DNA from 3 places in the Gottfriedia sp. NPDC057991 genome. Region 2 is predicted to be linked to each of the others. Evidence: riboswitches for the same ligand, from Rfam matches in the RefSeq annotation. Region 2 holds a riboswitch; each other region holds the start of a gene.
What was found. Region 2 has a riboswitch for cobalamin ahead of ACFVR2_RS17180 (DUF4430 domain-containing protein). Riboswitches for the same ligand answer to the same signal wherever they lie in the genome.

Region 1: another riboswitch for cobalamin. It lies ahead of metE (5-methyltetrahydropteroyltriglutamate--homocysteine S-methyltransferase); the one in region 2 lies ahead of ACFVR2_RS17180 (DUF4430 domain-containing protein).
Region 3: another riboswitch for cobalamin. It lies ahead of ACFVR2_RS04680 (ABC transporter substrate-binding protein); the one in region 2 lies ahead of ACFVR2_RS17180 (DUF4430 domain-containing protein).

The regions. Positions count from the first base shown of each region.
Region 1 covers NZ_JBHVQN010000009.1:35,088-46,291, reverse strand. The annotation lists gene metE (5-methyltetrahydropteroyltriglutamate--homocysteine S-methyltransferase) at 1-1,589, opposite strand, end outside; cobalamin riboswitch at 1,738-1,935, opposite strand; gene ACFVR2_RS23390 (amino acid permease) at 2,203-3,591, opposite strand; gene brnQ (branched-chain amino acid transport system II carrier protein) at 3,720-5,075, opposite strand; gene ACFVR2_RS23380 (TSUP family transporter) at 5,772-6,533, opposite strand; gene ACFVR2_RS23375 (TrmB family transcriptional regulator) at 6,644-7,426, shown strand; gene ACFVR2_RS23370 (MATE family efflux transporter) at 7,526-8,899, opposite strand; gene ACFVR2_RS23365 (MarR family winged helix-turn-helix transcriptional regulator) at 9,035-9,463, opposite strand; gene ACFVR2_RS23360 (GntP family permease) at 9,980-11,204, opposite strand, start outside.
Region 2 covers NZ_JBHVQN010000005.1:110,649-121,852, forward strand. The annotation lists partial or broken gene ACFVR2_RS17180 (DUF4430 domain-containing protein) at 1-1,982, opposite strand, end outside; cobalamin riboswitch at 2,259-2,453, opposite strand; gene ACFVR2_RS17185 (hypothetical protein) at 2,671-2,865, opposite strand; gene ACFVR2_RS17190 (phosphotransferase enzyme family protein) at 3,031-3,936, opposite strand; gene ACFVR2_RS17195 (DUF2584 family protein) at 4,076-4,318, shown strand; gene ACFVR2_RS17200 (GDSL-type esterase/lipase family protein) at 4,509-5,105, opposite strand; gene ACFVR2_RS17205 (sodium:solute symporter family protein) at 5,111-6,586, opposite strand; gene ACFVR2_RS17210 (DUF3311 domain-containing protein) at 6,583-6,771, opposite strand; gene ACFVR2_RS17215 (sigma-54 interaction domain-containing protein) at 6,910-8,271, shown strand; gene ACFVR2_RS17220 (tartrate dehydrogenase) at 8,348-9,442, opposite strand; gene ACFVR2_RS17225 (aldehyde dehydrogenase family protein) at 9,467-10,909, opposite strand; gene ACFVR2_RS17230 (aromatic ring-hydroxylating oxygenase subunit alpha) at 10,909-11,204, opposite strand, start outside.
Region 3 covers NZ_JBHVQN010000001.1:912,928-924,131, forward strand. The annotation lists gene ACFVR2_RS04640 (hypothetical protein) at 300-572, opposite strand; gene ACFVR2_RS04645 (hypothetical protein) at 640-918, opposite strand; gene rluB (23S rRNA pseudouridine(2605) synthase RluB) at 1,159-1,887, shown strand; gene resA (thiol-disulfide oxidoreductase ResA) at 2,168-2,695, shown strand; gene resB (cytochrome c biogenesis protein ResB) at 2,724-4,340, shown strand; gene ccsB (c-type cytochrome biogenesis protein CcsB) at 4,361-5,527, shown strand; gene ACFVR2_RS04670 (response regulator transcription factor) at 5,762-6,481, shown strand; gene ACFVR2_RS04675 (ATP-binding protein) at 6,481-8,265, shown strand; cobalamin riboswitch at 8,413-8,584, shown strand; gene ACFVR2_RS04680 (ABC transporter substrate-binding protein) at 8,709-9,668, shown strand; gene ACFVR2_RS04685 (FecCD family ABC transporter permease) at 9,634-10,686, shown strand; gene ACFVR2_RS04690 (ABC transporter ATP-binding protein) at 10,683-11,204, shown strand, end outside.

The DNA of each region.
Region 1 (11,204 bases), on a different contig from region 2:
ACTTTACTGAAAATAATTGGCGGTTTTACACAACGCGATCCATAAGATTGAACCCACGCTTTTTTCGTAAATGCAAATCCTTCTAGTTTCTCACCAAAATATTCAACCATATCCGTACGCTCATACTCACCATGTACTAATACATCCATTTCAATATTTTCTTGAATTTCAATCCATTCTTTAATTTTCAATTTAATTTGATTCATATATTCTGATTCATCGATCGTGTTTTTTCGCCATTGCTGTCTTACTTGTTTAATTTCCTTCGTTTGAGGAAAACTTCCAATAGTAGTCGTTGGTAAAATCGGTAAATTCATTACTTTATTTTGTAAAGGATATCTTAAATGAAATGGTACTGGTCTTCTAAAATCTTCTTCATTAATGGATTCCAATTCATTACGAGTTGAGTGATTTTTTTCACTAAGTTGTTTTAAATTTACTAAACAATTACTTGCATATTTAACTTCATTATCAAACATGCTCGCTTTGTTAATGAATAAACTTTTTAGTATAACTAACTCTTCCAATTTTTCATCGGCAAACGCTAATGCCTCGAATAACGTTTCATTTAATAAATTCTCTTCAATTTTTGTAACTGGTACGTGTAGCAAACTACAAGACGGTTGAATCCACCAATCTTTTGGACTTATTTCTTCTTTGAGGGAATTCAAAAAATCAATGCAATCATTTAAATCATTTCTCCAAATATTACGTCCATTAACGATGCCTACGCCTAGTACTTTGTCATTTGGAAATCCGTGCTCGAGTATTGACTGTAAATTCCCATCTTTACCATGAACAAAATCAAGTCCAATGCCTTCTACTGGGAATGTAATTAGTTCCTTATATTGTTCAACTGCTTCAAAGTAAGTTTGAAGCATTATTGATAATGATGGTACAGCTTTTGCGATTTGATCATAAACTTCTTTCATAAAACGAATATCTTCGCTTGATTCTTCTAACACAAAACATGGTTCATCAATTTGTATCCACTCAACACCTTCATTCTCAAGCTCTTTAAGCATTTGAATATAAAGGCTTACTAGATTATTAATTATTTCTCGTTTTTCTTCTTCTTGGTAACCTTTTGCTAACTGTACAAATGTATAGATTCCTAGAATGACAGGTTTCGTTTTTATACCAAGCTCAAGTAGTGCCTCTTTGTATGCTTCTAATGGCTTATTGAAAAATAATCTTGATTGCTTGTCTTTTTGATATTCAGGAACGATATAGTGATAGTTTGTATTAAACCATTTCGTCATTTCACAAGCTACAATGTTTTTACTACCCCTTGCTAATGCAAAATATGTCTCTAGACTTGGTTTTTCATTTACTTCACCAAATCGACTAGGAATCCAACCAAACATCGTAGCAAAATCTAGCACATGATCATAAAACGTAAAATCATTTACAGGGACTAGCTCCACACCTAATTCATGCTGTTTCTTTATTGAGCTTATTCTCAGTGATTTCATTTCTTTTTCAAATTGTTCTTGATTGATTTTCTTTTGCCAAAAGCTCTCTAACGTTTTTTTCCATTCACGATTTTCACCAATTCTCGGATATCCTAGATTACTTATATGTACCACTTTTTCCCTCTCCTTTTATCTAAAATAAAAAAGCATTTTTATCTCAATAAGAGACAAAAATGCCTTTAAGTTGGAAAACATAAATAATTAGAATACGTTAACTTAAGCTTTCTTTCCATAAGGCACCTCCCTATCTCTCGTAGGTCAAACAGCGTCGATAGAATAGGCAGGTCTCCTGACTTAAGAATCTTTGTAAATAAAAGCCTTCCTAAATTAATAAGTGGCATCTTCTTATTTACTCCTCTATTACAGTGGCGGGACCGTGTTGGAATTAAACCAAACTTCCCTTTTAAGTAAATGAATTCAAACAATGAACTTCATTTACACCTATTCCCTACTATTTAGTTTTCATCATTTTGTCATAAAATGCAACAATAGTCAAAATATTTATTTTTTATTTTCCGTACTTATTTAAAAAAAATTTTATTAGGGTTAAAAAAATACTGTCGATTCTTTATTCGGACAAATAAAAAAATGCGTTCGCATGATAATCTCATCCAGTTTAATTACTGTTTGATTTTATAATACGAACGCCTTGATTGTTAAAAAAATTTATATTTTTATTGTATAACTAAATTCAAATGAACATCTTACGATCAAACTAAGTGATTGATCAATTAGCTACTTTTTCATCTGTTTGAGCATCTAATGGTACACGTTTTCCGATACCGAAAGCATAAAAACAAATGACAAGGATTGCCAAGAAAATAATCCCTACAATAAGTGAGATGCGTGTGTCATCATTAAACCACATACCGATTAATACCAAAACTAAATAGGCTAACGTTAAGTAGTTAGTAAATGGTGCAAAAGGCATTTTAAAAGGATGATTCTTAATTTCATCTCCCTTTACTTTTCTGAAACGAATATGACTAATTAAAATGACAAACCACGGGATCATCCCAGGAAGTACGCTTGCACTGTATACATACACGAATAAGTTTTTTGGTGCAATAAAATTTAAAATAACGCCGACTACTAAACCAATTAGTACACCGATTGTACCGAATAAAGGCACTCCGTTGTTTGAGACTTTTGTAAAATATTTTGGTGCTTGTCCATTTATACCTAATGTATAAAGCATGCGTCCTGCACTATAAATACCACTGTTACAACCAGACATTGCAGCAGTAATTACTACAAAGTTAATAATTCCAGCCGCAGCTGTAATACCAACTTTTGCAAAAGTTACAACAAACGGGCTACCAAGCGAATTTAGTTGATCCCACGGGAAAACTGTTACAATTACAAAAATAGCACCAATATAGAAGATTAAAATACGCCAAATAAGACTTTGAATCGCTTCTTTTAATGTTTTTTTCGGATTTTCAGCTTCTCCAGCTGTAATACCTATTAATTCAACGCCTTGATAAGCTCCAACAACTAGTGAAAGTGCAAAGAAGAAACCTGACCAACCTCCTGTAAAGAAGCCGCCATTTTTCCAAAGGTTAGATATCCCAATCGCATTTCCTCCGTTTCCTAAGCCGAAGAAAATAAGACCAAACCCTGCAACAATCATCAATAAAATTGTAACGACTTTAATCATTGCAAACCAAAATTCAAATTCACCAAATGATTTAACAGAAATTAAATTTGCTGCACCAAGAATCACAATTGCAATAATTCCTGGTATCCAAGCAGGTAGGTCTGGAAACCAGTACTTCATATATGCCCCAACTGCTATAATTTCTGACATTCCAACAATAACCCACTGGAACCAGTTACTCCATGCAGTCATATACCCTGCTAAAGGGTGGATATATTTATGGCCAAATGTTGCAAATGAACCTGTACTTGGCTCTACGTATAGCATTTCCCCCATTGCACGCATAATGAAGAAGATAAAAATCCCCGAAATTGCATAAGCAAGCATTACTGATGGACCTGTCCAATGAATTGTGCTCGTTGAACCCATAAATAAACCTACTCCGATTGTACCGCCTAAAGCAATCATCTGAATATGGCGCGCTTTCAATCCTTTTTTCAATTCCTTTTGTGCCATTCTATTTCCTCCCCTTTTTGATGAAACAAGTGTCACTTTTTGAATCAATCTTAAAAACTTCTCCCCTAAAACCATTACTAACTTATTAAGAATATTTACAGTTAAAAAGCTTCTTTATTTTCCTATAATTAACTGATCTTTCGAACTGAACTAGGAATATTTTTCTTATTTTTCTTACGTAAAATACTAATATAATAACCAATAAAACCACCAATAATAGCTGGAACAATCCAACCTAAACCTAAACTATATAACGGGAGGTACTTAGTGAAAAAATGATGAATGACTTCAATATGTATTCCAGCCGAGTTTAACCCATCAAATAGACTCACGATAAAAGTTAAGATCAAACTGCCTTGATACACCTCTGACCTACCTTGAAATATATAGTGTAAGAATGTTAAGAAAATTAAGGATATAGCGATAGGATATAGTGTCATTAATACAGGAATTGAAACTTTAATTAGTTGTGTTAATCCTATATTTGCTATAAGAGTACTAAACACAGTCATAATGATCGCAATTTTTTTGTAAGAAATTTTTGGAAACAATTCATTAAAAAAAGTAGAACAAGCAGTGATCAGTCCAACACTCGTAGTCAAACATGCCACTGTAATCATTAAACCTAATAATATTGATCCATAGGAACCAAAATAATAGTCTGAAACTTTCGCTAAAACTTCAGCTCCATTATCTAATCGACCAAGTTTCTCAACACTAGAAGCGCCCATATAAGAAAGAGCAGAATAGATTATTGCTAAAAGTGAAGCAGCTATTGCTGTTGACTTTCCACAAACGATCATAAGCTGTTTTTTAGTAGTAACTCCTTTTCCTTTAATTGCGTTTACAATAATAATTCCAAAAACAAAAGCTACAAGAGCATCCATTGTTAAATAGCCTTCTTGAAAACCTTTAAAAAACACATTTGTTGTGTATCCTTTAAATGGCTCTTGAAATCTTCCAATTGGATGAACAATAGCGATAACAACTAGCATTCCGATAAACGTTAATTTAATAGGAGTTAGAAATTTTCCAACTACATCAATAATCTTTGTAGGATTAAGTGATAACAAGCATGTAACTGTGAAAAATAAGATGGTAAATATGATTAATGCACCAGGACTTGCATCATTTGATAAAAAAGGTTTAACGCCAATTTCAAACGATACATTCCCTGATCTAGGGATAGCAAAAAAAGGACCAATTGCTAGATAGAGAACCGTAGTAAATACAATACCAAACAACGGATGTACACGTCTAGCTAAAGATTGCAAATTTTTTTCACCTGAAAAAACAAAAGCTGTAACACCTAACAATGGTAATCCAACTCCAGTAACTAAAAAGCCTGCATTGGCTATCCATACGTTTTTTCCGGCTAACTGTCCAAGTATGGGTGGAAAAATTAGATTTCCTGCTCCAAAAAACAGTGCAAATAACATAAAACCTAAAATGATTATAAAAGTATTAGGTACTCTTGGTGACATAAACAACAACTCCGATTAATAATTTGTATAAAGTTCCCAATTGGACTAATTTTCAGACCAAACAATCTTACCTCACATTTTCATCAAATTCAATAAAATTATATTATAATAAGATGTTGTTTCTTCGGGTGATTATATTTTGTCACAAATTCTTCAAATCTATAGAACTCAATGATAAATAAGTTGTGTCCTATTGATTTCCTCTGCAGGGTGCTCGCTTTCCATGGAGCGAGACCTGAGCCTCTTCGGCTCCGCCTGTGGGGTCTCAGCCTTCCCGCTAATCCCATAGGAGTCGAGCACCCTTCCGTTCCAATCATGATCTTTATAAAAAATAATAATATTGATTGTGAAAAAGAGGATATATTAATTTTCACAAGTTGGTTAAATTATTTATATACCACCAAAATCACTTGTTTATCAATAAGATGACAGATAAAACAATAATAAATAGACTCTTTTTTCATAGAAATTCAAAATTCATTTAATGTTCGTATTGTTCAATATCGACTACTATATATTTCAACACTCTGAAAAAGCACCCCAGTCGATAAACTGGGGTGCTTTAGTATCTGGTCATATTTTTCTATCTTGCATTTTTAAGTTGAATTAGTTATGTAGTTCTCATATATTTGGTTTTGTTTTTTTAAGATTCACTTTCGTTTTAGGGCCTTTTGCAAAGAACAGTATAATAAAAAGTTATTGAATATAATCATAAATATTCTTCACTAATAATAAACAGGTCACTGCAATAAACAAAGCACGAACATAGCCACTTCCTTTTTTTATCGCAAATTTCGATCCACAAATCGCACCAGCAATTTGTGCAATTCCCATTATTATTCCATAAGTGTAGTTTACTTGTCCTAAAAACATAAACATTAACAACCCAGCAATATTACTACTAAAGTTTAAAAATTTAGCATTGCCTGCAGACTTTAAAAAATCAAACCCAATCATCAAAAATGCAAAAATTAAAAATGATCCTGTCCCAGGTCCAATGAACCCATCATAGAAGCCAATCGCAAATATCGTAACTAAAAAAATAATGAATTGATAATTGGGTAAGTTTTTTTGTGTTGACATGCTTCCCCAATCTTTCTTGAAAATAGTAAAAATTGCTACAGCTCCAAGCATAATTAACATCAAGGGCTTAAGCAATTCAGGGTTTAGCAAATGTACAGTGTATGCACCCAATAATGAGCCAACAAATGAGAGTGGAAAAAATCTAACCACTGATTTTAATTCGAGTTTACCAGAACGATAAAACATATATGTACTTGTTAGTGAGCCAATTGTCGCTGCTAATTTATTGGTAGCTACTGCCGCGGCAGGATTAAGCCCAGTGAATAATAATGCAGGTAGTGTAATCAACCCACCACCCCCAACAACAGAATCAATAAATGATGCTAAAAATCCAAAACAAATTAAAATAATTAATAAAGATGAGTCTAAATGCATTTCGATCAACCTCTCTGAATAGTCACTACTGAAATAGTAACTAACAAATTGCTATCTGTAAATAGTTATTGTAAATTTATTACATAAACAAAAAATAGGAGTGCGAAAAAATGGGAGATCTAGTGCAACAGTTCAAAAAATTAGGTTTTAACGAATATGAATCTAAATCTTATGTATCACTCGTTAAACAAGGTCCTGTAACAGCCTACCAAGTTAGCAAGGACTCAGGTATACCAAGAGCACGAATTTATGATGTGTTAGGTAATCTTGTTGAAAAAGGAATTGTCTTGAAAGAGGAAATAAATGACACGGTACGATATTCACCTCTGCCTGTTGAAATCTTTTTACAGAATGCCCAATCAGAGTGGCAATCAACTTATTCTGTTATAAGTGACTCTTTAAAAGATCTAGAATCATTTGGTGAAAAAGTGGACAACCGTGTAATTACTTTAAAAGACTATAAAACGATTATTAACTATTGTGAGACGCTAATAAAAAAAGCTGAAAAACGGATAGTGATTTCAATGTGGGACGAAATGTATGAGGTTTTGAAAAAGGAACTGGTTCATGCGGCTGAAAAAGCAACCATAAAAGGAATTACTCTTCACGTCGAAAATCCAATAGGAAATCTAGAAAGTCATCGCATTACACCATTTACTGAGACTAAGTCTACAGATCATTGGTTTATTTTGTCGATTGATTCTAAAGAAATGATTTATGGACCATCAATTGAGGAGCGTAGTATTGCTTTTTATACAAATGATCCAGTTCATATTTACTTATTAGAAGATTATATATGGCACGATGTACTAGTAAATAGACTTGTTCGACGTAGTCAAGACGATTTAGAGCAATGGATTACTTCTGAGCGAAGAGCCTTTTTCATGGAATAATAATAAGCAAATTCAAAGTACAAATAAATAAAGCATAAGTATCTTAATACTTATGCTTTGTTTCTAGTCTATTGGATGGTATTCACAATTTTGGTGATTTTAATGAACTAGGCTGTTATCTGGCATTTTCTTAAGTTTTCTTAAGTAAGGAATCATTAGAATAGCTCCCATAACGAATGTAATCCCCTCAGTAAGTGTTAAAGACCAAATTATGCCACTTAATCCATAAAAATGATGTAAGATGATGACAACTGGAATGAAAAGAACACCTTGTGTAATTGACATTATTCCTGTTGCAAGCCCTTCACCAGACGATTGGAAGATACTAGTGAATAAACCTGTGAATCCGTTAAAAACAGATGAAATAAGTTGAGCTGTTAAGATTAGTGCTCCAATACTAAGCACGGCTGAATCGTTTGTAAATAAACCGAGTACTTGAATTTTAAATATATATACAATTCCACCAAATACAATTGAGATCCCGCCAATCCATAAAGTTAACTCTTTTAATGTTTCATATAGACGCGGTTTATTTTTCCCACCAAAGTTATAAGCAATTAAAGAAATGGCTCCTATAAATAAGCCCATCGTAATAAATTCTGGAAGTTGAGCAATCCTTACAGCAATACCAAAGCTTGCTACAACATGCTCGCCGTATTCAATTGAATAATTATTTAAGAGTAAAGTTGTAACAATCATAAATGACATTTTAAATAACTCTGGAACACCGACTTTATAGATTTCTAATTGATCGGTTATTGATACTTTCCAATGCTTTAAGAAACCTCTTAAAGTTTCACTTTTTCTGTCTAAAAACCAAATGTAATATATGCTTGCCGCGATATTTGCTAAAACCATCGAAAGGGCAGCCCCCATTACATGAAGGTTTAAAACTAAAATGAATAACACATCAAATAAGATGCTAAAAATTACACTAATAAACATTCCATACATCGATTCTTTTGCAGCACCCTCAGAACGCACAATTTGTTCTAATGCAAAGTTCAAAATAAATGCAAAGCCACCAATAAAAAGTGTGATCGTATATTGTTTTGTATAAAGCAATGTTGAAGGATCTGCTCCTAACAAATGAACAATTGGATTAACAAATAATAAAGCAATTACTGCAATAATCAATCCACATATAATACTCATATAAAAAGCATAGCCTGCTACAGATTTCCCTTTCTGAAGATTTCCTTCACCTAAGAGACGAGTAACAAAAGTTCCTGCACCAACCCCAAATACATTCCCAATCGCCATTAGCACTGTAAAGATTGGTAAACCTAATGTAATGGCGCTTAACATCGCAGTATCATGTACTAAACCGATAAAAAATACATTTATTAAGTTATAGATTGTACCAGCAGAAATCCCAATCATCATTGGAATACATAAACGAGCTAACGCTTTTCGTATCGGTGCTTCTTTTAAATAATAAATATTAGATTGATCCACTTCAAATTCTTCCATAATATTCCATCCCCCCGAATCTTATTCTTTTTTATTTTGGTTTAAGAAAAACTTAGTTTTTGTTTCTATATAATTAGAATTCTAACTTTTAGATTTCTATCAATTTATCAATACGACCGTAATGGCCGTAGTCACTTAAAGGTTCGAATCAATTTTTTTCAAAAGGCGTAAAAATTCATTTTTTTCTTCTTCAGTCAATGATTCTGTTAATCGTGATTCCATTGCCAAAAACATATCATCAATTTGATTAACGATTTCTCTACCTTTTTCTAATACGAAAATTTGTTTCTGGCGTTCGTTATCAGCTTGGACTTTTCTTCCAATATATCCATTCTTTTCAAGCCCTTGAAGCATGCTTGTTATACTTGCACCTCTTCGATTAAATGCATCTGCTAAATCCTTTTGGATAATACCTCGATCCTGATGCTCAGCGATATAACTGATCATCCTACCTTGTTGTGGATTTACTTCAAGTTCTTTTGTACGATACGACAATTGATCTCGTACCTTATGCATAATGGTACTAAGAAGTCTCGTATAAGGTGTATCAATCAAATCGTTCACCCCCGAATAATTAGAATTCTAACTGTCTGAAACCAATATAACTCGGTAGGCGTTCTATGTCAATTAAAAAGATAGAAATCTAACAATTAGATTATAAACTTTAAAATCTTTTTTTAAACCTATTAAAAGATTTTATTGTGTCATTTGCCCTACATTATTACTAGTCCAAATTTAATAACAAAAGAAATAACCAGTACAATTCTCAGCACTAAATTAAGTTCTATTTAACCAAAACATCAATATGAACTAAGACTCAAACATATAATCTTACAGAACTAATAACCTTCATTTAGAAAAGGGTAGCATTACCCAATCGTTTACCAAGTTGAAATTGTCACGTTCTTCCTAGAAGGTCGGTTCGTTCTCAAAGACTGAATAAAACGATCATAAAATAAAGAGCAGTAATCCACTACTATAATACATAGAGGATTCTAAGTATTTTAGTGAGGATACTGCCCTTTTTGATTAATTAACCAACAGTAGGAGAAAATTACAGCTCCCCGCTGGTTTTTTCCATTATACGAATAAACTTAATAAAAGAATGAAGACCAATCCGCAAACGGAAATAATTGATTCTAATAATGTCCATGTTAAGAAAGTTTCTTTCATACTCAATCCAAAATATTCTTTAAACATCCAGAAACCTGCGTCATTAACGTGTGAAGCGATTAAACTACCAGCTCCAGTTGCTAGCACTACTAAAGCTAAGTTAGCGTCAGAATGACCTAACATTGGAATAACTAAACCAGAAGTGGTTAAAGCTGCAACAGTAGCAGAACCTAGTGAAATTCGTAGGATCGCTGCAATAATCCAAGCAAGTAAAATTGGTGACATTGAAGTTCCTTTGAATAACTCAGCTACATAATCACCAACACCGCCATCAATTAACACTTGTTTGAAGGCACCGCCGCCTCCGATGATTAAGAGCATCATCCCAATATGTGTAATTGCAGTTGTACAAGAGTTCATAACTTCTTTAATTGGTATTTTTCTAGCCAATCCCATTGTATAAATCGCAACTAATAATGAAATCACCATTGCAGTACCAGCATTACCAATAAAGCGAATCGCTACTAGTAGGCTATTATCATCAAATCCAATTGTTTTTTGTAGTAAATTAACAATTGTTGCAAATGACATTAAAATAACAGGAAGTAAAGCTGTAAATACACTGATTCCAAAACCAGGAGTTTCTTCAAGTTTAAATGTTTTTTGTTCACCTAAAGATGCAATATTACCCGTTTTTGTGAAGGATGCAGGTACTAGCTTTTTAGCAAGCTTTGTAAATAAAGGACCTGCGATAAATACAGTTGGTAAAGCAATAATAAATCCGTAAAGTAATACTTCACCAATATTTGCATGGTATTCACCAGCGATTACAGTCGGACCTGGATGCGGCGGTAAGAAACCATGTGTAACAGATAAAGCAGCCGCCATTGGAATACCTAGATATAAAATAGAAACTTTTAATTGTTTTGATATGGCAAATACAATCGGAATCAATAATACTAATCCTACTTCGAAGAATAGAGCGACACCGATAATAAATGAAGCAGCAACTACTGCCCATTGAATGTTCTTTTCACCGAATTTGTTAACAAGAGTCATTGCAATACGTTGAGCGCCACCAGAATCTGCGATCAATTTACCAAGCATTGCACCAAGTCCGAAGATTAATGCTAAATGACCAAGTGTTCCACCTAATCCAGTTTCAATTGTTGTGCCAATATTGTCTGGTTTC
Region 2 (11,204 bases):
TCTTTTTGAGCTTGTGTTAGACCATCATATGCTTCACGGGATGAAACTACTGCTGTTTCATCTGATAATGTAATTGTTGTCGGTAACTCATTTATTTTGTTTATTACTGAATCGATTAGTTTAGCTTCGTCTTTTAATCTATTAATTACTGATTCCGCTGCAACTAATTTATCTAATACAGTTGATGACACTAATCCCTTTTGTGCTGCTGATAATCCATCATAAGTCGTACGAGCTGTCACAATATCAGATTCGTTTGAAATTGTAATTGTTGTAGGCAATGCATTAATTTGATTTGCTACCAAAGTTACTGGAGCATCCGTCATTTTATAAAGACTATTTTCTCCTTTTAGAAACCTGTCATAAGATACAAGAGCGTATGTTGCTTGATCAGTAGCCATTCCATCCGCATTTCCAGTTAAAACATGCTTGAATCCTCCACCATTTACATAAAATCTAAGTAGAGCAGTCACTAAGTTTCCATTTGGTTTTACAAATCGACTGTCAGTTGCTGGATTTACCCCTACTGCTGTTAAAGCTACGATAACTTGTGAAATACTTTCGCTAGAAGTCGAACCGAATGCAGTAAATCCTCCATCTGCTTTTTGAATAGTTGAAATCGCTGTTAATGCACGATTAATTGCTGCGTTTACATCTGGCATAGATTGATATGGAGCCAATGCCTGTAATGCCATTGATGTAATGTCGGGATCTGGTGTTGTGCCAAATAATGCAAACCCTCCTGCTTGGTCAGTTCCCTTTTTTACTTCTTTACTTAATAGATAATTAATATATTTTTCTCTTGTTGCTTGTTTTGCAGAATCTGTAATAGTAGGGATCTGATAATTATTTGTATCAAGTGCAATTAAGGCAAATATACCACCGTTAATCCCTTGGCTGACTGTCTTATCATAATCTGCAAGTGGTGTTAGTAAATTGTAACCACCTACATCAGTAGAATCTTTACCTAGTGCACTAAGTGCTAGTGTTAACCTAGCGTATTCTGTATTCTTTGATGTGGACAAAACGCCGTTTGCTGACTTTACTGTATCGACAACTCGATTATAGTAATTAACAAAATATTGATCAGGTACATTATAATTACCTCTCGCTAGTGACAGAACTGACCATTCACCTGAACCTGTTCCAAAACTAGGATTAGGTACTTTATTCAATATATAGCCTAAGGAATCATTTAATTGTGTACTTATATCAACATTGTTTAAAGCATCATTTAAAGTAGTTAACGCGTTATTAACAGTTGTTTGATCAACCGTTAAATTACTAAGTGTTGTATTTGCATGATCATAAGCAGTTCGAATAGATGACTTCGCCAACAAAGCTTCTTTATCAGGTGAAGAATTTACTTCAGCAACTTTTTTTAATAAAGAATCTTTATTTGCAGCTGTGTAAAGAGCTTTATCTCCACCAAAGCTTGAATTGTCTTGTCCTAAATCTGAGCCGTATCCATAAAGTGTAAATTGCCATCTACAAACATCCCCATCTTTCGGCAACTTATCGGAAGCCCCAACGTTCGGAAACTCATTATTGACTGAGTACATCCAGCCGGACATATTAAAATAGTCAAATTCTCCTAAATATCCTGCCTTTTGAACTCCATTAGCAATAATTTCTTCATTATTTAAGTTCATCGCATTTTTTATAACTGTAGGAATATTAACATCAATATTCCCATTTTCCAGTTTAACTTTGGACAAATAAAATCCAGAATTCAATGATCCATACCTATCATAATTACTTGTCCCATTTAAAAATCGGTCAATAACCTTTGCATAATTTTCTCCCTCATAAAAAGGAACTTTAACTGGCTGACGGATTAAACCAGCACCTAAAGTATTTGCTTCAACTGACATCGTCACATAGCCAATCGGACTATCAGCGTGTACAGAAACGGACTTCGTTGGAATTGTTATTGAAAAAACTAAAAAAATTGCTAGTAATAACCCTACTATTTTTTTCATCTAAATAATCCTTTCTTTTCACTCAATATTAAAAACGATCAATCTTAGAAACTGCCATTCTCCCTCCCTTTTCACTGCGAATTTTCCGGTGTTTTTAGTGACAAAAAATCTATATTGCCAACAAAAAAAAGAGCCTTGCCTAATTGGCAAGACTCATAGTTATCCAAAAATTTAACTGCTCCAACAGCATACTAAAAAACGCGCGTCGCAGCGCTCTTATACATCTTTTAGCATAAGAACGGAATTTTTCTGATAACAAAACTTCCCTCACCGAAAGACTTGTATAAGCAAATGGCAGGTCTCCTGACTTAAAGCTTCAAGCCTACTCCATTCATCTTCCCAGTTTCCCAGTGATTAAAGTGCGGGTTGCACTCGAATGTTTCGTAGCTTTTTACAGTAGATGTGAGCTGTTTTGGTATTTCACCAAATTCCCTATTAATGCAAACTGCAACCATATACTTTTTCATTTTAACAAATAGTATACATCTGTACAAAGTTATTTTTAATTTTTCTAATATTCTATAATCTTTTTTCTATAAAAAAATAAATCCATAATTAAGCTTACTTTAATCTTAAATTGAAACAAGTGACTTTATCCTCATTAAAAGTGAACCTTTTTATTCTCTTCTATTTAATGGTTACATATTAAAAGTCTACTCATCACAGGAGTAATTTTAGATCATTATTTCTATCTCCGCTGCTTCGACCCTCTTACATAAAGGATAATAATCGCAAAAATAATCATTCCACAAACAATAAAAGGCATTAAGCCTGAACTGTAAACCATATATACTCGAATATGACGTATTGCATTTACAACTATAAAAAGCACCATGCATAACCATAAAATTACAATAAGAGCCGCATTCTTATTTCTTCGCATAAACATCAGCCCCTTCCAATAAAGCAACTACAAAAAATACTGTTTGTTTTAGTATATAGTCGAATTAGCGAATCAATGACCATACGTTTTTGAGTATATGTAAAAGTTTAAAAAAATTAAAAGGATAGCTAGGTTATTATAACTAGAGCTATCCTATGGCTTCCATTATTGATAAATCGAAAAATCTTTCATATCTGCATATGGCACATCATTTTTAATCTTATTTTCTAAATCAATAAGTGTATATTTTTGCCACTCCTCTAATCGATTCATTTCCCATTTTTGGACAAATAAATGGTGCAAAAATATTTCTCTCAATTTAAGAAAAATCGGGATTTGTTTTACTATGTCATTATGAAGTAAGTTTTCTAGTTTATAGCCTTTAAAGAAGTTCACTATAAAAGTCTCAATAAACTGTTCACTTATTTTATTAAAAGAGTTCTGTTGCCAATACGCATGATAAAAAGCTGTAGCAATATCCTGTGCGAACCAATTAAATGCACAATCATCAAAATCGATCGTAAAGAGAGTATTACCGACTAAAATTATATTCCCTTGATGAAAATCATTATGAATAATTCCAAATGTATCGGTTGTCACACTAAATTCTGAGAGCTTTTTCATGTGTTTATCATAAATCACTTTCATATTAGGAACTAACTGATCTCTAATTCCAAAAACATCAAAGTTATCAAGTGACCAGACAGGACGATGAACCATATTTAATTTATAACGCTTAGCTAAAGAATGCATCTTCCCCAATTTTTTACCCCATTGTTCAAAGAGATGTATATTCCAAAGGTTAGGGTTTGTAACATCAATTTGTTCGCCATCAATATACTCAAAATAAGTTATGACTCTTCCATCTACTTCTCCTAAATTACGATCTACTCTAGGAACATTTACCCCTTGCATATGTAAAAAATTTATAAATTCAATTTCCTGTAACACCATTTCTTTTGTTCTACCTAATTTAGACTGCCTAACTACCCTATGATAATCTTCATCATAAAATACATCATTTTGAAGTCCGCCGCTTAAACGGACTTGATTATTATGCTTCTTATTCATTGAGAGTCCCTACTTATCATATAAAATTTTATTCACTCCCCTTTTTGTGTTTAGAACAAAAATATATTAAGATATTTTCAAGGGTTATTCTTATCTATATTAAATATTCTATCTATTCAATTTAAGGAGTTTTCAAAATATGAGTATGCCATTTGAATTTAATTGGTTAATTGTGACGAACGATCACGCCGTTAGACAAGAAAACAATCTATTCACGCTAGAACAAATCGGATACCATTTATATCCTATTGACACACCAATCAATGTCTCGAGAAAGACTGATGAAAAACCTTTTGGAGTAGCTGTTATACAGAAAATCGAATGGAGAAATAAGAATACTTATATTGTTTATGAACTAAAAGCAATTGATACAGTTAATTAAAAAGACACCACTACTTATATTAGAACCTAAAACGACTGTCAAAAAAATACAGTCCTTTTTTTAGTTAAAATAAAAAAAATTTGAATTAACAGCTAAGAAAAAGATTGTTGTTTGCGCAAATTTGCACATTATTTTGTAGGTTCAAATAAACGGATAGCTTTATTTCGCTATCCGTTCATTTGAAACCTTATTAATAATCATTATTTAACTGTATAATCGTTTGATATGCTTGTTTTGCTAAAGCATTATGTCCAAGTTCGTTTGGATGTACTCCATCAGTGCCTTCAAAAAACTTTGATTTTAGATTCTGATGATGTTGAAATGGAATTCGAAAATCAATAAGTTTAAATTGATTTACTTTTACCATTTGCTCGATTCGATTGGCTAACTCTTGTGCCTTCAACACGAATGTTTCAAAACCAGAAATCGGTTCCCATACTTCTTCATGATTGATAAGATCTATGTGAATTGGTGGATGGATTGCTACAATAGGTTGAATTCCATTGTGAATTGCTTGTTTTACCATCGAATAAATATTTGAAAGTATATATTTTATTTCAACTTCCCACCACAAATCATTTCCACCTGCACAAATAATAACATGTGATGGATTGTTTAATACGACATCATGGTAAAATCGTGACAACATTCCAGTACTTGTATCACCTGAAATTCCTTTATTAATAATTTCAACTGATAATTCGCTTTGAAGAATATTCGGCCATGCGACAACTTTTGATACTCCTAAACCTTCTGTAAGACTATCACCAATACATACAATTTTCATCTATCTCACCATTGTTCCTTTATAGCTTCTTGACCTACTCTTGGTCTTATTTTTACTAAATAAGTAATTCCACTAACACCAAACATAAAGACAATATTAATCGTGAATGCAATAAAACCTGAATCAAAATCTTTCAAAAATTGCGGTGCATGAGGGAATAATGTCCCAAATGTTGTATTTTTTATTGTTACGTATGCAACTGTAGTAAGTCCAGATAGTATCCCTGCTACTGCTCCAATTTTTGTGACCGGATTACGTTTTAAAAACGTAACAATTAATGCAGGGAACAATTGTAAGACAAAACTATATGCCATCAATAAAAGAGAAAGCATTGTCTTACCACCATAGAACGTAAAGACTAATGCTATTAAAGCTATGATCGGAACTAAGATTCTTGTAAGTCCCGCTAATTTCGCTTCACTTGTATCAGGTTTTATTACTTTATAAATATTTTTAGAAAGTAATGTTGAAGCCGTTAATAATAACAACGAACTAGGAACTAACGCTGCAAGTAGACCAGCTGAACCAATTACACCAATAAACCAAGGTGGAAGTGTCGCTTTAGCAATTTCGAATAAAACTAAATCAGTTCGTCCTCCTGGAATATGTGGCATTTGTAAAAGTGCAGTAAAGCCAATAAAAAGAATAAAAACCATCAGAATTTGATAAAGAGGTATTAGTGCTGCATTTTTACGTAATGTTTTTGAATCTTTTGATGATAAACTCGCACCGAAAACATGTGGCCACATATATTGACCGAGCGCAATAATTAAACAAACTGACACATACCAAGAAATACTATAGCCAGCCTTAGGTAGTAATAGGAAACCAGGCTTAGCAGCATCTAACGTTCTAAACATCGGTTCTACACCACCGTAATAATGGAAAGGTAAATAGATCCCTAAAAACAAAATCGTTATGAGCATCAAAATATCTTTTAATATAGCAGTGAATGCTGAACCATGAATTCCTGAGATATAAACAAAGATTGTCACAACAATTACACCAATCCATACTGCTAAATTTGGAGAAATAGCGCCGTATGAAGCTTCAGATACAATAATTTTTATACCATTTAGTTGAAGTACCATATATGGAATAATGGAAACTACTCCAACTATTGCAACGATCAGTCCTAAAGATTTACTATTATATTTTTTAACAAAGAAATCTGGTTGAGTTAATAAATTATGTTTTTTCGCATAACGCCAAATATGAGGTAAAATCCAAAATGGAATAATATAAGTAACAGCACAGAAAATATAGATTACTGGTCCCCCCATTGAATAGGAGGCACTACTAGCACCTAGGAATATAAAAGTTGTAAACATTTCACCAGCCATTAGGACAAACATAATAATACTACCAAAATTTCGATCTCCCACTACCCATGATTCCAAATTCATTTCTCTTCCTCTTTGGGCACGTATACCTAAAAAAAGTGCTAACAGAAACGTAATTCCAATTAATAGAATGCTCATTGATTTTCCTCCTGCTTCTCTAAAATTGCATTACTAATAAAAAGGCAGACAGATGTAATGACTAACCAACTCGCTGACCAAAATACAATAAACGGTAATCCTAATATGTAAGGCTCCACCCGATTCACAATAGTTAATGATCCTATGAAAGCAAAGATAGTTAAAAAAATTGCAAAATATTTCATTCTATTTCCTCCTTACCTCTCAATCGGTTGATTTTTTACAAAATTCTGTTAATAATTCATAGACTTATGTTAAACTCGTTTTATAAAATAGTAAAATATTAGCCTCTTATTGTAAGCGCTTAAAAAGGAGCATACATTATGAACAGTTATTCTAATCTTTCAGAAATACTAGAATTCGATAAAGAAGTGTTGTTAAACATTTTAAATTATTCTTCTGATGAAATTTATATTTTAAACCGAAATCTTGAAATCATTTATGTTAATAAAATGTGTGAACAACATTACGGTTTACGACAAAACGAGATTATAGGAAAACATAATGAAATTTTTTTGGAAAAAGGATATTGGACCCCTTCAATTATTCCAATTGTTTTAGAGAAAAATAATACAGTTACAATTAATCAAACCACACATACAGGTAAAGAATTAGTCACAACTGCCATTCCGATTTTCAATCCTATTAATAAAAAATTGGATTTCATTTTCATTACATCTCGCGAAAAAAATTATATTTCTATTATTCATAATAACACTCATGAAATGCCAAATTTGAAAGAACAATTTGATTCGCATGGATTTTTAACAATTGATGAGGAAATGACCAATATCATTGAATTTTGTAAAAAGATTGCCCCTGTTGATACAAATATTTTAATTCAAGGTGAATCTGGCACCGGAAAAGGTGTACTTGCTAAATATATTCATGATTTAAGTAACCGGAAAAACGGTCCTTTTCTTGCCATTAATTGTGCTGCAATCCCAGAAGATTTATTGGAATCTGAGCTATTCGGTTATGCTACTGGTGCATTCACAGGAGCCTTAAAAAATGGAAAAATCGGCTTACTCGAAACTGCAAATAAAGGTACAATTTTCTTAGACGAAATCGGGGAGATTTCCTTAAAATTTCAAGCAAAATTACTCCAAGTATTACAGGATCGCAGCTTTTTTTCAGTAGGAGGCAGAGAATTAAAAAAAGCAGACGTTCGTATAATAACGGCAACGAACCGTAATCTTTTGGAAATGGTAAAATCAAAACAGTTTAGAGAAGATCTATTTTACCGTTTAAATGTAATTGATATTCAAATTCCACCGCTTCGAAAAAGAAAAAAAGATATTCCTTTATTAGCGAATCATTTCTTAACTAAGTTCAATCATAAATACAAAGTTAACCGTTCATTTTCATCAAATGTAAAAAACGCTTTTGAAGCTTTTCAATGGCCAGGTAATATAAGGCAGCTTGAAAATATTATTGAGAGACTTGTAATTACTAGTGAATCAGTCATCCGATTATCTGACTTGCCGTCACAATTAATTCCTGATGATGATACAATCACAATCCAAGAGGAAAGCTCATTGGAAAATATTTTAGAAGAAACTGAGAAAAAAATGATTATCGAATCTTACGCGATTCATAAGAGCTCTCGAAAAGTTGCAAAAGATCTTGGTTTAAGTCAAACAAAAGCGAACAACTTAATCCGAAAGTATTGCAAAAGCGAGTAAATATAGAATAATTAAATTAAAAGGGAGATACTTCTGTAGTATTTCCCTTTTAATTATTAAACCCTATTACCATTCGTTAATTCTTGTGTGTCTGTAATACATTTAGTTTAGAAGCTATCAATTCGACGATACGATTCCCTACTTCTGATGTAGTTGATTCTCCACCTAAATCAGGTGTTAAGAATTTTTTTTCAATTAATAGTTCTTCAATTGCAGTAAGAATTACCTTACCATACTGTTCATAGCCTAAATAATCAAGCAATTGGCTAGCGGACCAAATTGCTGCAAGTGGATTCGAAATCTGTTTTCCTGATATATCTGGTGCTGAACCATGAATCGGTTCAAACATTGAAGGATATTCTCTCTCGGGATTTATGTTTGCTCCAGCTGCAAGACCCAAACCTCCTGCGATGGCTGCACCTAAATCAGTTAAAATATCACCAAATAAATTAGAAGTCACTACTACTTCAAACCGTTTCGGGTCTTTAATCATAAGCATAGCAGCTGCATCAACAAGATAAGAGTATGTTTTTACTGAAGGATATTCTTTGCTCACTTCTTCAAATATTTGATCCCAAAATACCATAGAATAGTTTAAAGCATTACCTTTACTAATACTTGTTAATGTTTTTCCTTGTTTAAGGGCTACTTCAAATGCATAACGTATAATGCGCTCAGTACCTTTGCGTGAGAAAACACTATTTTGTAAAACTACTTCATGTTCTTTTCCTTTATATAGCCAATCACCTGCTCCTGCATATTCACCTTCTGTATTCTCTCGGATAAATAACATATTAATGTCTTCGGTTACCATATTACTTAGAGGACACGGTGCTCCTTTTAATAGGGTTACAGGACGTATATTTACGTATTGATCAAAGCTTTTACGAATTTTTAATAACAAGTCCCACAATGAGACATGATCAGGTACACCAGGAAATCCGACAGCTCCTAAATAAATTGCTTCAAACTCTTTTAATCTTTCAATTCCATCATCATCCATCATTTTTCCAAATTGAGCATAGTATTCACATCCCCAAGGAAAAGATGTAAATTCGAATTTAAATGAATCATCGAGACTAGCAATTTTATTTAATACTTTCACACCTTCATTAATCACTTCTGGACCTATTCCATCTCCTGGGATAACTGCTATTTTATGTGTTTTCATACCCAATCTCCTACCTTACTTAATTCAGTTTTGATTCCAGACAATTAGCTTCAACTCGGTCATTTCTTCTACTGCAAACTTTATCCCTTCTCTTCCAGTACCACTTTCCTTTACACCGCCATATGGCATATTATCAACTCGAAAAGTTGGAATATCATTAATGATGACCGCACCTACATGAAGGTCTTTTGAAGCAAGTAGTGCATTCGATACGCTATCAGTATAAATTCCAGCCTGTAATCCATAGCGTGAATTATTTACTTTAGAGATAGCTTCCTGGATTGATTTCACTTTGTTAACTGTTACAATTGGAGCGAAAACTTCCTGACATGAAACTTTTAAGCTAGATGTACAATCAGCAATTATTGTAGGCTCTAATATATTCCCTTGCGCTTTACCACCAGTAAGTATATTTGCATTGCTTTGTTTTGCTTCTTCAATCCAACCTAACGCCCGATCTAATTCAACAGGTGAAATTAATGAAGAAAGATAGGTTTCATGGTCAAATGGATTTCCAAGCTTTAACTTTTTAGTTGCCTCTACGAATTTGTAAGTAAACTCATCGTAAATCTCTTCATGCACAAAAACTCTCTGCAATGAGATACATACTTGACCTTGATTTGAAAAAGCACCCATTATACAGCGATCAATAATTTCATCGACATTAATATTTTTATCAATAATGACTGCAGCGTTTGATCCAAGTTCAAGCGTTGTTTTCTTTAACTTTGCTTTATTTCTAATATTAATCCCAACACTAGTACTACCGGTAAATGTAATCATGTTTACTCGGTCATCTTCTACAATCGTGTCTCCAACCGTGCGACCTGGACCCGTTACAACATTTAATACTCCGTCTGGTAAGCCAGCTTGCTTGAATAGCTTAGCAATAAAAAGTGCTGAAAGTGGTGTTTGAGAAGCCGGTTTTAAAACTACCGTATTGCCCGACGCAATAGCTGGCCCAACTTTATGTGCCACTAGATTCATAGGAAAATTAAACGGAGTAATTGCTCCTATGACACCAATCGGATTTCTCACTGTATATCCTACTCTTCCTACACCGCCAGAAGCAGCATCAAACGGAATTGTTTCTCCCTGGATTCGTTTTGCTTCCTCCGCTGCAAATTTATATGTTTCTATTGTTCTTGTTACTTCTCCCCTTGAAAACATTATTGGTTTCGCAGTTTCCTTTGTAATTATTTCAGCAGCTTCATTAAAATTATCTTTTAATAACTGAACAACATTTTCAAGAATTTGTGCCCTCTCAAATGCTGGCATTCTAGCAAACTCATCTTTTGATTGGTATGCTGCTTCAATTGCCTGTTCTGTTTGTTCTTTAGTTGCAACAGCAATCTCTGATATTACTTCTCTAGTATAAGGAGAATACAAGTTTGAATACTCATTTGTTTGTACTTCTTCTCCACTAATAAATAAATATTTTTTTATCGGGCTTATTTTGTTTATCATCATTCTTCCTCCAGTGCCTTTAAGACCGTCTCATGGAACTGAACTATTGCTTTCTCTGAAGATGAATAAAAGCCTTTATTAAATGCTCGTGAACGAAATCCAACTTGTTCTAATTCAACAAGTTCAACATCTTCATTTCGTACTACTTCAGCAAATTCAACTAAGTCTTTTTCTTCCTGTGTTAAATTTTCATCTCTAAAGTAGTAAGTGTAGATTCCAATTGTTGTCTCATGATCGATAGGGACCATTTGGATTGTAGCAATATTTCCTGGGCCAGGATAAATGGTCATCATTA
Region 3 (11,204 bases), on a different contig from region 2:
AAACTACAATTAAAATTAAGTAAACTGCAAATAAGACCACGAATCATTCATAAATTTGAGCGAAACCCATATGAATCTCGAGGACTAATTGTAAAATGGATTGAGAATTCAACAAATCAAAATAATATCAATTAAAAAAGATAAAAAATAAATCAATCTCGCCCTAAGGAAGGTGGACATCTCGTAGTGGAAATCAAGCTCATGCAGGCTCCTAAATTGGCAAAATCGTTTTTCAACAGAATGAAAAAAACGTCATCCTAATTTTGATGGCGTTTTAAAGCAACAAAATTTAAAAAAGCTTAATTGATTACAAGAAGTAATTTCTCTTTTGGAACGGTGAATTTAATTTCTCCGATATTTTCTTCAATATCTTCAATTGTTGGAATATCATCAAAGCTTTGAATTGAAATGGCATCATCTAAGCATAATAAAATATAGGGGAAATTAGTTTCTGTAGAGTCATAGATTAATTTGTATGCTTTTGAAGGTTTATCGGAAGTGAAAAATACATCGCCTAATTTAAACGAACCAACTGAATTATATTTTACTGCTGGATTAAAAGAATAATTCATATAGTAAGCTCCTTTTTCATTTTACTTATTATATTATTGACGGGTTCTTAATAGATTAAACAGCAAACTAGTAATTTGCTTGAATTGTAATAGATAATTTGTTTTTCTGAGTTACCATCGTGACTTCACCAATCCAATCTTCAATATCTCCTAGGGTTGGCATAATATCATAATTTTGGACTAGTCTTGCATCGGTTAATGAGACAAGTACATATGGGAAATCATCTTCATTTTCTTCATAAACAAGCATATAGATTGTTTCATTCTTTTTAGAAATAAGCACACTACCTGGCGTAATAATTTTAGAACGGTCAAAGGCTGAGGAGTGTTTTAAAGTTAAATTCATATCTATTACCTCATTTCTGCAAATCTAGTAAATTATATGATAGATTTTTAAAAATATGATATTGAGAGAGGGATTAAGGGACAAGGGATTAAGTGGAAGAATGGCGATGGGCACGACTTGAAAAATGAAATTAAAGTTTAGATTTGGTGATTAACTCACTTTATTCATAAAAACCTTGTAGCTGCTACTTGTTTTCAATTGTATAAATCTGTATGATGGTTGAAGAGGTGAAATGATCGAATGGAAAGATTACAGAAAGTTATTGCTAGAGCGGGAATTGCTTCTCGTCGTAAAGCAGAAGAGTTAATTAAAGAAGGAAAAGTGAAAGTAAATGGTCAGGTTGTTACTGAGTTAGGTGTTAAAGTAAGTGGTAACGATCGTGTTGAAGTGGAAGAGATTCCGATTGATAAAGAAGAACCAGTTTACTTCCTTTTATATAAACCATCAGGTGTAATTTCAAGTGTTTCAGATGATAAAGGTAGAAAAGTTGTAACAGACTTTTTTCCAATGATTAAACAACGTATTTATCCAATTGGTAGATTGGATTTTGATACATCGGGTATTATTCTACTAACAAATGATGGCGAATTTTCAAATCAACTTCAACATCCAAAATATGAAATAGATAAAGAATATATCGCAAAAGTAAAAGGGATTCCAACTAAAGAGCAGTTACGTAAATTAGAAAGAGGAATTGTGCTTGAGGATGGGAAAACGGCTCCAGCTCAAGTTAAAATGATTTCACTTGATAAAAGCAAAAATACTGCAATTATAAGACTAATCATTCATGAAGGGAGAAACCGTCAAGTTAAGAGAATGCTTGAGGCGATTGGTACTCCAGTTGTGAAGTTAAAACGTGAACGATATGCGTTTTTAGATTTGAGTGGTTTAACTCCTGGTGATGCAAGAGAACTATCACCTCATGAAGTGAAAAAACTGAGAGCAATGGCTACAGCAAAGCCACGCTAATGATAAGTCAGACTGTTGATCACTGCTTTCTTACTTAGTTACCTAACCTATATTCAGTACTTTTTTATAATCCGGTTAACATTTTTAGAAAATGTGTTTTAATGCAGTCTGATATCCTATTTTTTCACTACGACTCGGTAAATACCGAGTTTTTTCTTTGCATTAAACATTTAATATTCCAGGATAAAAGATTGAAAATTTAGTCTTTTTTGAAACGTATCAAAATTCTATTCAAGAATAGGAAATAATGATATTCTATCATATGGGAGGAACTGCATATATGAAGAAAAATAGAACGTTAATTCGAACAATTATCCTATTAGTTTTGGTTTGTGCAATTGGTTATACTTTTTACATAAATTTCTTTAAGAAAGATGAAGTTATTACTAAAGGAAGTAAAGCGCCAAACTTTGCTATGACGGAGCTGAATACTGGTAAAAAATATACTCTTTCAGGTGAAAAGGGAAAAGGCGTAATTGTTAATTTTTGGGGTACTTGGTGTGAACCATGTAAGCGAGAAATGCCTTTTATGAATGAAATCTATTCGAAATATAAGGGAAAAGGAATCGAGTTACTTGCAATGAATGCAGATGAATCGAAATTTTCAGTAGAAAGATTTGTAAGCGATTATAAACTTAAATTTCCAGTCGGAATAGATAAAGATCAAGAGGTTTTAAATACGTATGGTGTTAACCCTTTACCAACTACGTTTTTTGTAAGTCCGGATGGAACAATAAAGAGAATCGTAACAGGTCAAATGACACCAGATTCTTTTGAAAGTTATATTAAAGAAATATTACCAAAATGATGAGTGTACATTAGTAAGGGGAAATAAAATGGAGACTTTTAAATGTGAATGTGGTCATCTTAATCATGTAGGTACTGAAATATGTGAGTCATGTGGTAAACCTCAAGATGAAAAAGCAACAGAAATACTTGATATGCGCTATGAAGGGACTGCTAGAAGATCAATCGTTAATAATCAAACTTATATAGATAAAATATGGACGTTTTTTTCATCTGTAAAAGTAGCTGTTGTAATCATTCTAATTACGCTAGTAGCAGCAGCATTAGGTACTATTTTTCCGCAAAGAGATTTACTACCGCCTACTGCGAATCCTGCAACGTTTTATCAAGATGAATATGGAATCTTTGGTAAAATATACGATGCAATCGGTTTAGATAATACGTTTAACTCTTGGTGGTTCATGTTACTTGTTTCATCGATTGGGATCTCACTAGTAATTTGTAGTTTAGATCGAATTTTACCACTCTATAAAGCTCTAAACAAACAAACTGTTACTAGACATCCAAACTTTTTAAAAAGACAAAAAATGTTCGGAATTAGTAGAGTTGATCATATTCCAGACGAAATAGAAAAAGCTAAAGTTAATTTACGTAAAAGAGGTTATAAGATTCGTGAAGAAAACGGCAATATCTTAGCAGAAAAAGGTCGTTTCTCTCGTTGGGGTCCATATGTAAACCATATAGGGTTAATTATCTTCCTTATTGGGGTAATGATGAGATATGTACCAGGAATGTATATGGATAAGGCTCTTTGGGTTCAAGAAGGCGAATTAAAACCTGTCGTTGGTACAAACCAAAACTATTATATTAAATTAAATGATTTCCATATGGAAACGTATGATAAAGATAAAGAGGGTAAAGTTTATAAAAAAGCGATTGAGCGCTTTGGAAATGATAAAATACCTAAAAACTATCAAGCCGATGTGACGTTGTATAAACGCGAAGGAAATTTAATACCAGGAGAAGATCCAAAACTTAAAAAAGTAAAAGATTATAGTATTAAAGTTAATGAACCTTTAAAGTTCCAAAACTTCGCTCTATATCAAGTAGATTACCGAATTGGTGAATTTAGTGCATTCTTATTTACATTACAAAATAAACAAACGGGTGAAAAATTAGGGCCAATCACAGTAGATTTACAAAATCCTAAAGAAGTATATGACTTGAAAAATGGATATAAAGTAGAACTAAAAAATTATTTTCCAGATTTCTATTTTAACTCTGATGGTCAACCTGATACAAAAACAAGAAAACCAAACAATCCAGCGTTTGTATTTAAAATGACTACACCAAAAACACCAAAAGGGGAAGTAGCATTTGTTGCAATTAAACAAAATATTGAACCAAATGGTGAAAACAAATATAAAATGTCATTTGCAGGGATTGAAACAAAAGATTCAACAGGTTTAACAGTACGTAAAGATTTAACTCTTTGGTTACTAGGACTTGGAGGAGCAATCTTTATGATCGGTGTAATTCAAGGTATGTATTGGTATCACCGACGCGTTTGGATACAGAATCAAGATGGGGAAGTTTGGGTTGCGGCATTTACAAATAAAAACTATTATGGTTTAAAGATGGAATTAAAGAAAGTGTTTGTAGACACAAAAATTGAATTGCCGATCGATCAACAAGCTAAAGAATAGCGTTTAACTAGGGGGAAAATATGTACGAGCTAAGTAGTAATTTTTTATTTATCGCGTTTATTTGTTATATAGTAGCTACTTTCTTTTTTGGCGGCTCGATGAAAACAAATGATAATGGTCCTAATAGATGGGGTACTATTGGTATTTCGATTACATTAATTGGATTCTTATCGCAAATTACTTATTTTATTTTAAGATGGATTGCTGCTGGACATGCACCTGTAAGTAATCTATTTGAATTTATTACTTTCTTTGGAATGATGTTAATTTTTGCGTTTATTATGATTTATTTTATGTATCGCTTAAATATAATTGGTTTATTCGCATTACCGTTGTCAATAATCATCATTGCTTATGCATCAGTATTTCCACATGAAATCAAACCATTAGTTCCATCTTTAAAAAGCTATTGGTTACATATCCATGTAACAACAGCAGCTTTAGGGGAAGCTATTTTAGCGATTAGCTTTATTACAGGACTAATTTATTTAATTAAAAATATCGATCAAAAAGTATCAACAAAGAAAACTTTTTGGCTAGAAGCAGTTTTATATTTCTTAGTAACTGTTGTTGGTTTCGTTATTATTTCTACAGCATTTAATGCATCTGGATACGAAGCAAAATATAATTGGATTAATAAAGATAAATTACAAGAAGAAATGGTCTATAATCTTCCATCAATTGTTGGTCCACATAAAGGCGAATTGACAACAAAAGATAAATTTGAAGCCCTTGCAGAAATGCCAGCAATGGTTAATGCTAAAAAATTGAACACTGTAATTTGGTCAGTTTTTGCTGGAGCAGCATTATATGCAATCATTCGTTTAATTATAAGAAAAAGAATTGGCGCATTTTTACAACCATTTGTACAAAAAGTCGATAGTGAATTATTAGACGAAATCGGATACCGTGCTGTAGCAATTGGTTTTCCGGTATTTACACTTGGTGGACTAATCTTTGCGATGATTTGGGCTCAAATTGCTTGGACAAAGTTCTGGAGCTGGGATCCAAAAGAAGATTGGGCATTAATAACATGGTTATTCTATGCAGTGTTTTTACATCTTCGTTTCAAACGAAATTGGCAAGGTGAAAATTCTGCTTGGTTAGCCGTACTAGGATTTGCAATTATTATGTTTAACTTAATTGCAGTTAACTTAATCATTGCTGGTTTACACTCATATGCGTAATTAATAATTAGCCTTGTAAAGGAATAAACCTTTACAGGGCTTTTTTTTTTCTAATTTTTATTTCTGTCCACATTTACTTAAATTTGGTTTCCTAGAAATCGGACTCTTGCTTCCTAGTTTTTTTTCACTATTTTATGGAAATAATAAATTCTAAGAATTATGTAAAAATGTTCACAAATTATACTAGAATATCCAATTTTTATTATGTAAAATTATGAAGAGGGGGTCGAAATTATGGATCAAAATATAAAAATATTAATAGCAGATGATGAAGATCGTATTAGACGATTATTAAAAATGTATTTGGAACGTGATGGTTATAGTATTGACGAAGCTGAGAATGGTGAGGATGCTTTAAATTTAGCATTGAAGAATGAATATTCCTTAATCGTACTAGATTTGATGATGCCTAAAATTGATGGAATTGAAGTTTGTAGGGAATTACGAAAAACAAAAACAACGCCAGTGATTATGTTAACGGCAAAAGGTGAAGAAACAAACCGAGTTCAAGGTTTTGAAGTAGGTACCGATGATTATATCGTTAAGCCATTTAGTCCGCGTGAAGTAGTTCTTCGAGTTAAAGCTCTATTAAGACGTTCTTCACCTGTACCAGTATTTACTTCAGACAATTCTTCAGCAAAGGATATCGTTGTGTTTCCGCATCTAACGATTGATAATGACGCTCATAAAGTAATTGTTGAAGGGGAAGAGATCAGTTTAACACCAAAAGAATACGAACTACTGTTGTTTTTAGCTAAGGCTCCTGACAAAGTATTTGATCGTGAAACATTATTAAAATCAGTTTGGCAATATGATTTTTTCGGAGATTTACGTACCGTAGACACACATGTAAAACGACTGCGTGAAAAACTAAGTAAAAGCTCTGAGGATGCTGCGAAAATGATTGTCACCGTTTGGGGTGTAGGTTATAAATTTGAAGTAGGTCAGGAGTAATGATCGTAAGAAGTTTAGTTGGAAAGCTTTGGCTGACAATTATCTTACTAGTCTCTCTTGTATTATCATTTTTGACCTTTGTCTTAATAGGTTTTTTTGAAAAATTTTACATTGACCTTCAAGTACAAAATATGAAAGATGATGCAACGAAAATTGCACAATTAATAGATAATGGTCAACCACTCTCAAATATTGAGTATTTGTCAAATAATATTGTTAGTCGATATTCAAGAGTAATCATTTCTATTGACGATCAAGAGCCATGGTATTCAAATAATACTTATGGAATACAGGATCTACCTTTTAAAGAAATAAAAAATGATGAAATCTTAAATAAAACGTTAACTGATCATAAAGAGGTCAGTAAAAGACTTGTTTATGGTGAAAATAGTGAGAGAGAAAAATTAGTAGTGGGTGTTCCATTACATACAACCACAAATAATGGAGCTGTATTTATATACCAAACATTACAACCTGTAAAAGTGATGATTCATCAAACGACTAATTTTGTTTTGCTCGCAGCATCAATCGGAATCGTATTAACAACATTTTTCTCATTCTTTCTTTCTTCTAAAATTACAGCACCTCTTAGAAAAATGAAAGAAGTTGTAAGTAGTATGACTTCAGGAAATTTTAATGTGAAAGTACCGATCCATTCAAGTGATGAAATTGGAGAGCTTGCGTATTCATTTAACAAGATGAGTAAACAATTAAATTTTAATATGAATGCATTAAAGCAAGAGAAGGAGAAAGTTTCTAACATTATTACAAGTATGGTAGATGGTGTAATTTCGATTGATAAAGAAGGTCAAATCGTGACATCAAATCCACCAGCTGAACGCTTTTTGAAAATGCTTAATGATGATCAGTATGAAGAACCCACTTCACTAGTTTTAACGAAGGAATTATTAGATTTATTTGTATTAGTAGTCGAAAGTGAGAAAAAGCAATTTATTGAATTACATTTCGATCAAGGCAATTGGCAAGTTTTAATGTCGCCCCTTTATAATCAAACAAATATAAGAGGCGTTGTAGCGGTGATTCGGGATGTTACAGAACAAAGACGTTTAGAAAAAATGCGAAAAGATTTTATAGCGCATGTTTCTCATGAACTACGTACGCCTATTTCTTTATTACAAGGTTATAGCGAAGCGATTGTTGATGGGGTAGCAGAATCCAAAGAAGAAATGCAAGAATTGTCACAAATCATTTATGATGAGTCTCTTAGAATGGGGCGTTTAGTAAATGATCTGTTAGATTTAGCAAGAATGGAGAACGGTTTTACTGAATTAAATAGAGAGTTCGTTCCTCTAGTACAATTTGTGGATCGAATTTTACGTAAGTTTAAAGGTCTAGCAAAGGATAAAAATATTAAGCTATTTGGTGAAATCGACAATGTTTCGCATTTGAATATCTACATAGATGAGGATCGAATGGAACAGGTTTTTACAAATTTAATTGATAATGCAATAAGACATACGAATGAAAATGGAAGAATAATTGTTTCAGTAAATCAAAATGAAAGATCAACTACATTTAATTTTATTGATTCAGGTGCAGGGATTTCAAATGAAGATTTACCATTTGTTTTTGAACGTTTTTATAAGGCAGATAAAGCTCGTACAAGAGGTAGAAGTGGAACCGGTTTAGGATTATCCATCGTTAAAAATATTGTTACAGCACATGGTGGATCTATCCAGGTCTATAGTGAAGTAGGACAGGGAACGACATTTAAAGTTAAAATACCGCATAATTTACGAATGAACGAAAAAGATGTAGAGTAATCTTGTTTCATATAAAACATATTTCCCATCTATTTAGAGAAGAAATTTCTACAAAACACACAAAAAACAGATAAAATGTTAGTAAAATCATAAACTTATAAATAAAATAATTGAATTCTTACCCAATTTATCTTACGATTGAATTAATGAAATATTGATGAGTTTAGTGCAAGTATTGCTTAAAAGGGAATCTGGTATAATCCAGAACTGTCCCCGCAACTGTAATGTGGACGAAACGAATAGCCACTGTTCGAAAGAATGGGAAGGTCGGAGTAGGTTGAAACAAAGTCAGTAGACCTGCTAAATTCATCCTTGTTCAATTCTTCGGGGAGTAAGGATTTGAAGCAGCAGTTGCAAGACTTCTTGTATTTATATGTTGTTTCAGCCCCGTTCAAAATGGATGGGGTTTTTTTTATGCATTTCAATTATTTAGGAGGATTTAAATGAAGAAGTTTTTATCAAGTTTTATTATTATGTTATTGTGTTTAGGATTATTTGGTTGTAATAATGATACGACACAAAAAAAATCGAATGTAAGTAAAACAGAACAAGCAACTTTTCCAATGACGGTTAAAGATGCTACGAACAAAGAAATTAGTTTTAAAGAGGCACCTAAAAGAATAGTATCACTTATTCCAAGTAATACTGAAATCTTGTTTTCTATTGGTGATGGCAAGGATGTAGTAGGGGTAACAGATTTTGACAATTATCCAAAAGAAGTAAAATCAATTGATAAAGTTGGCGGAAGTAATGCCGATATGACATATAATGTTGAAAAAATTATTTCATTGAAACCTGATTTAGTTTTAGCACATGAATCTAGTTTAGGTATTTCTGCTGACGGTTTAGAACAGATAAAACAAGCTGGGATTAATGTTTTTGTCGTAAAAAATGCTGCAACTATTAATGATGTGTATGATACAATTCAACAAGTTGGAGAAATAACTGGAAAAACCGAGCAATCGAAAAAAGTTGTAACTGGTATGAAAACAAAATTAGATGAAATTAGCAAAAAAACAGCTAAAGCAACTACAAATCCAAAGGTTTGGCTTGAAATATCAGGTCCGCCAGAAATATATACAGCAGGTAAAGGTACTTTCTTAGATGAAATGCTTTCGATTGTTAATGCTAAAAACGTAGCTGAAAGTGAAAAAGGTTGGGTAAAGTATAGTGAGGAATCAGCAATTAAAGCGAATCCTGATGTGATTTTAACAACTTATGGATATTATGTTCCAAATTTAGAAAAAACTGTAATGGCTAGGAAAAACTGGCAAACAGTAAACGCAATTAAAAATCACCGTGTATATGATGTTAATTCAGATACAACATCTAGACCTGGTCCAAGACTTGCAGAGGGAGTCGAAGCAATTGCAAAGGCGGTTTACCCAGAGCTTTATAAATAATACATATTTAATCTTTTTCATTCCAATTATCTTATTAATTTTTTTATTTATTTTAGGGGTTTCGATAGGGTCTACATCGATTCCCTTTTCTTCTATTATTTCTAGCTTTTCAGATGCTCTATTTAAAACAGATTATGTTCCAGCTGATATTCAAACAATTGTCATGAATATACGAGTGCCAAGGATTATGTTAGCTGGATTAGTCGGTGCATGCCTTTCATTGGCAGGTGTTGCGTTTCAAGGAATACTTAAAAATCCTTTAGCTGATCCTTTTACATTAGGTGTTTCTTCAGGCGCCTCTGTAGGTGCAGTGTTTGTATTGTTTTTTCAAATAAGCTTACCTTTTGTTACTTATTTTACATTACCAGTAGTTAGTATCTTATTTGGATTTGGTACACTTATTTTATTATTACTATTTGTTAGAAAACTGGATCGATCACTTAATGTAGAGACAATTATTTTAGGTGGAATTATCATAAGTTCATTTTGTTCTGCATTGTTGTCATTATTTATAACTTTTTCAAATAATGAATTACGTGCAGTAATTGGATGGTTAATGGGTAATATTGGTGGGAGAGGCATTCAGTACTCTCTAAGTTTATTACCGTTTTTAATCATTTCTTTCTTAATATTATTTAGTCAAAATAGGCAGTTAGATGCGATGACATTTGGTAGCACAAATGCAAAACATATCGGAATTGATGTGAAAAAATCTACTTATTTAATTTTGTTAACAGGAAGTATTTTATCTGGTGCAGCAGTAGCCGTTTCTGGAACAATTGGATTTGTAGGCTTAGTTGTTCCGCATTATACTAGAATACTTGTAGGGCCATTACATAAAAAATTACTTCCTTTATCGATGATCAATGGAGCAATTTTTTTAATCGGGTCTGACATATTATCGAGAGTTGTTTTAGCCCCAAGAGAGTTACCAATAGGGGTAATTACTTCACTAATTGGTGCTCCAATATTTGCTTTTATATTACTATCTTTGAAAAGAAATAGGGGAAAAGTATGATCAAATGTCAAGATATCTCATATTCTTATGATGGAATTCATACTGATTTGGATGAACTGTCTTATTCTATTAATCAAGGAGAATGGCTAGGAATTATCGGTCCAAATGGGAGTGGCAAGTCAACGTTTTTAAATATTCTTTGTGGACTTTTTAAGCCGTCTAAAGGAAATGTAATGTTGGATGGAGAATTAGTTTCTAGTATGTCAAATAAACAAATAGCAAAAAAGATTGCTGTTTTATCACAACAAAATTCCTATACATATTCTTATGAGGTAAAAGAAACAGTTAAACTTGGACGTCTTGCTCATTCGTCTTCCTTTTTTCCTAGCTGGTCCACAATCGATGAAACTGCGGTCAATAATGCAATGATGATGACTGGTACTAAGAAGATGGAAAAAAGTTTCATTAATGAAATTAGTGGTGGTGAGCGTCAAAGAGTCTTCCTTGCTCAATGCTTCGCTCAGGAAACACCATATATTTTTTTAGACGAACCAAGTAACCATTTAGATTTAATGCAC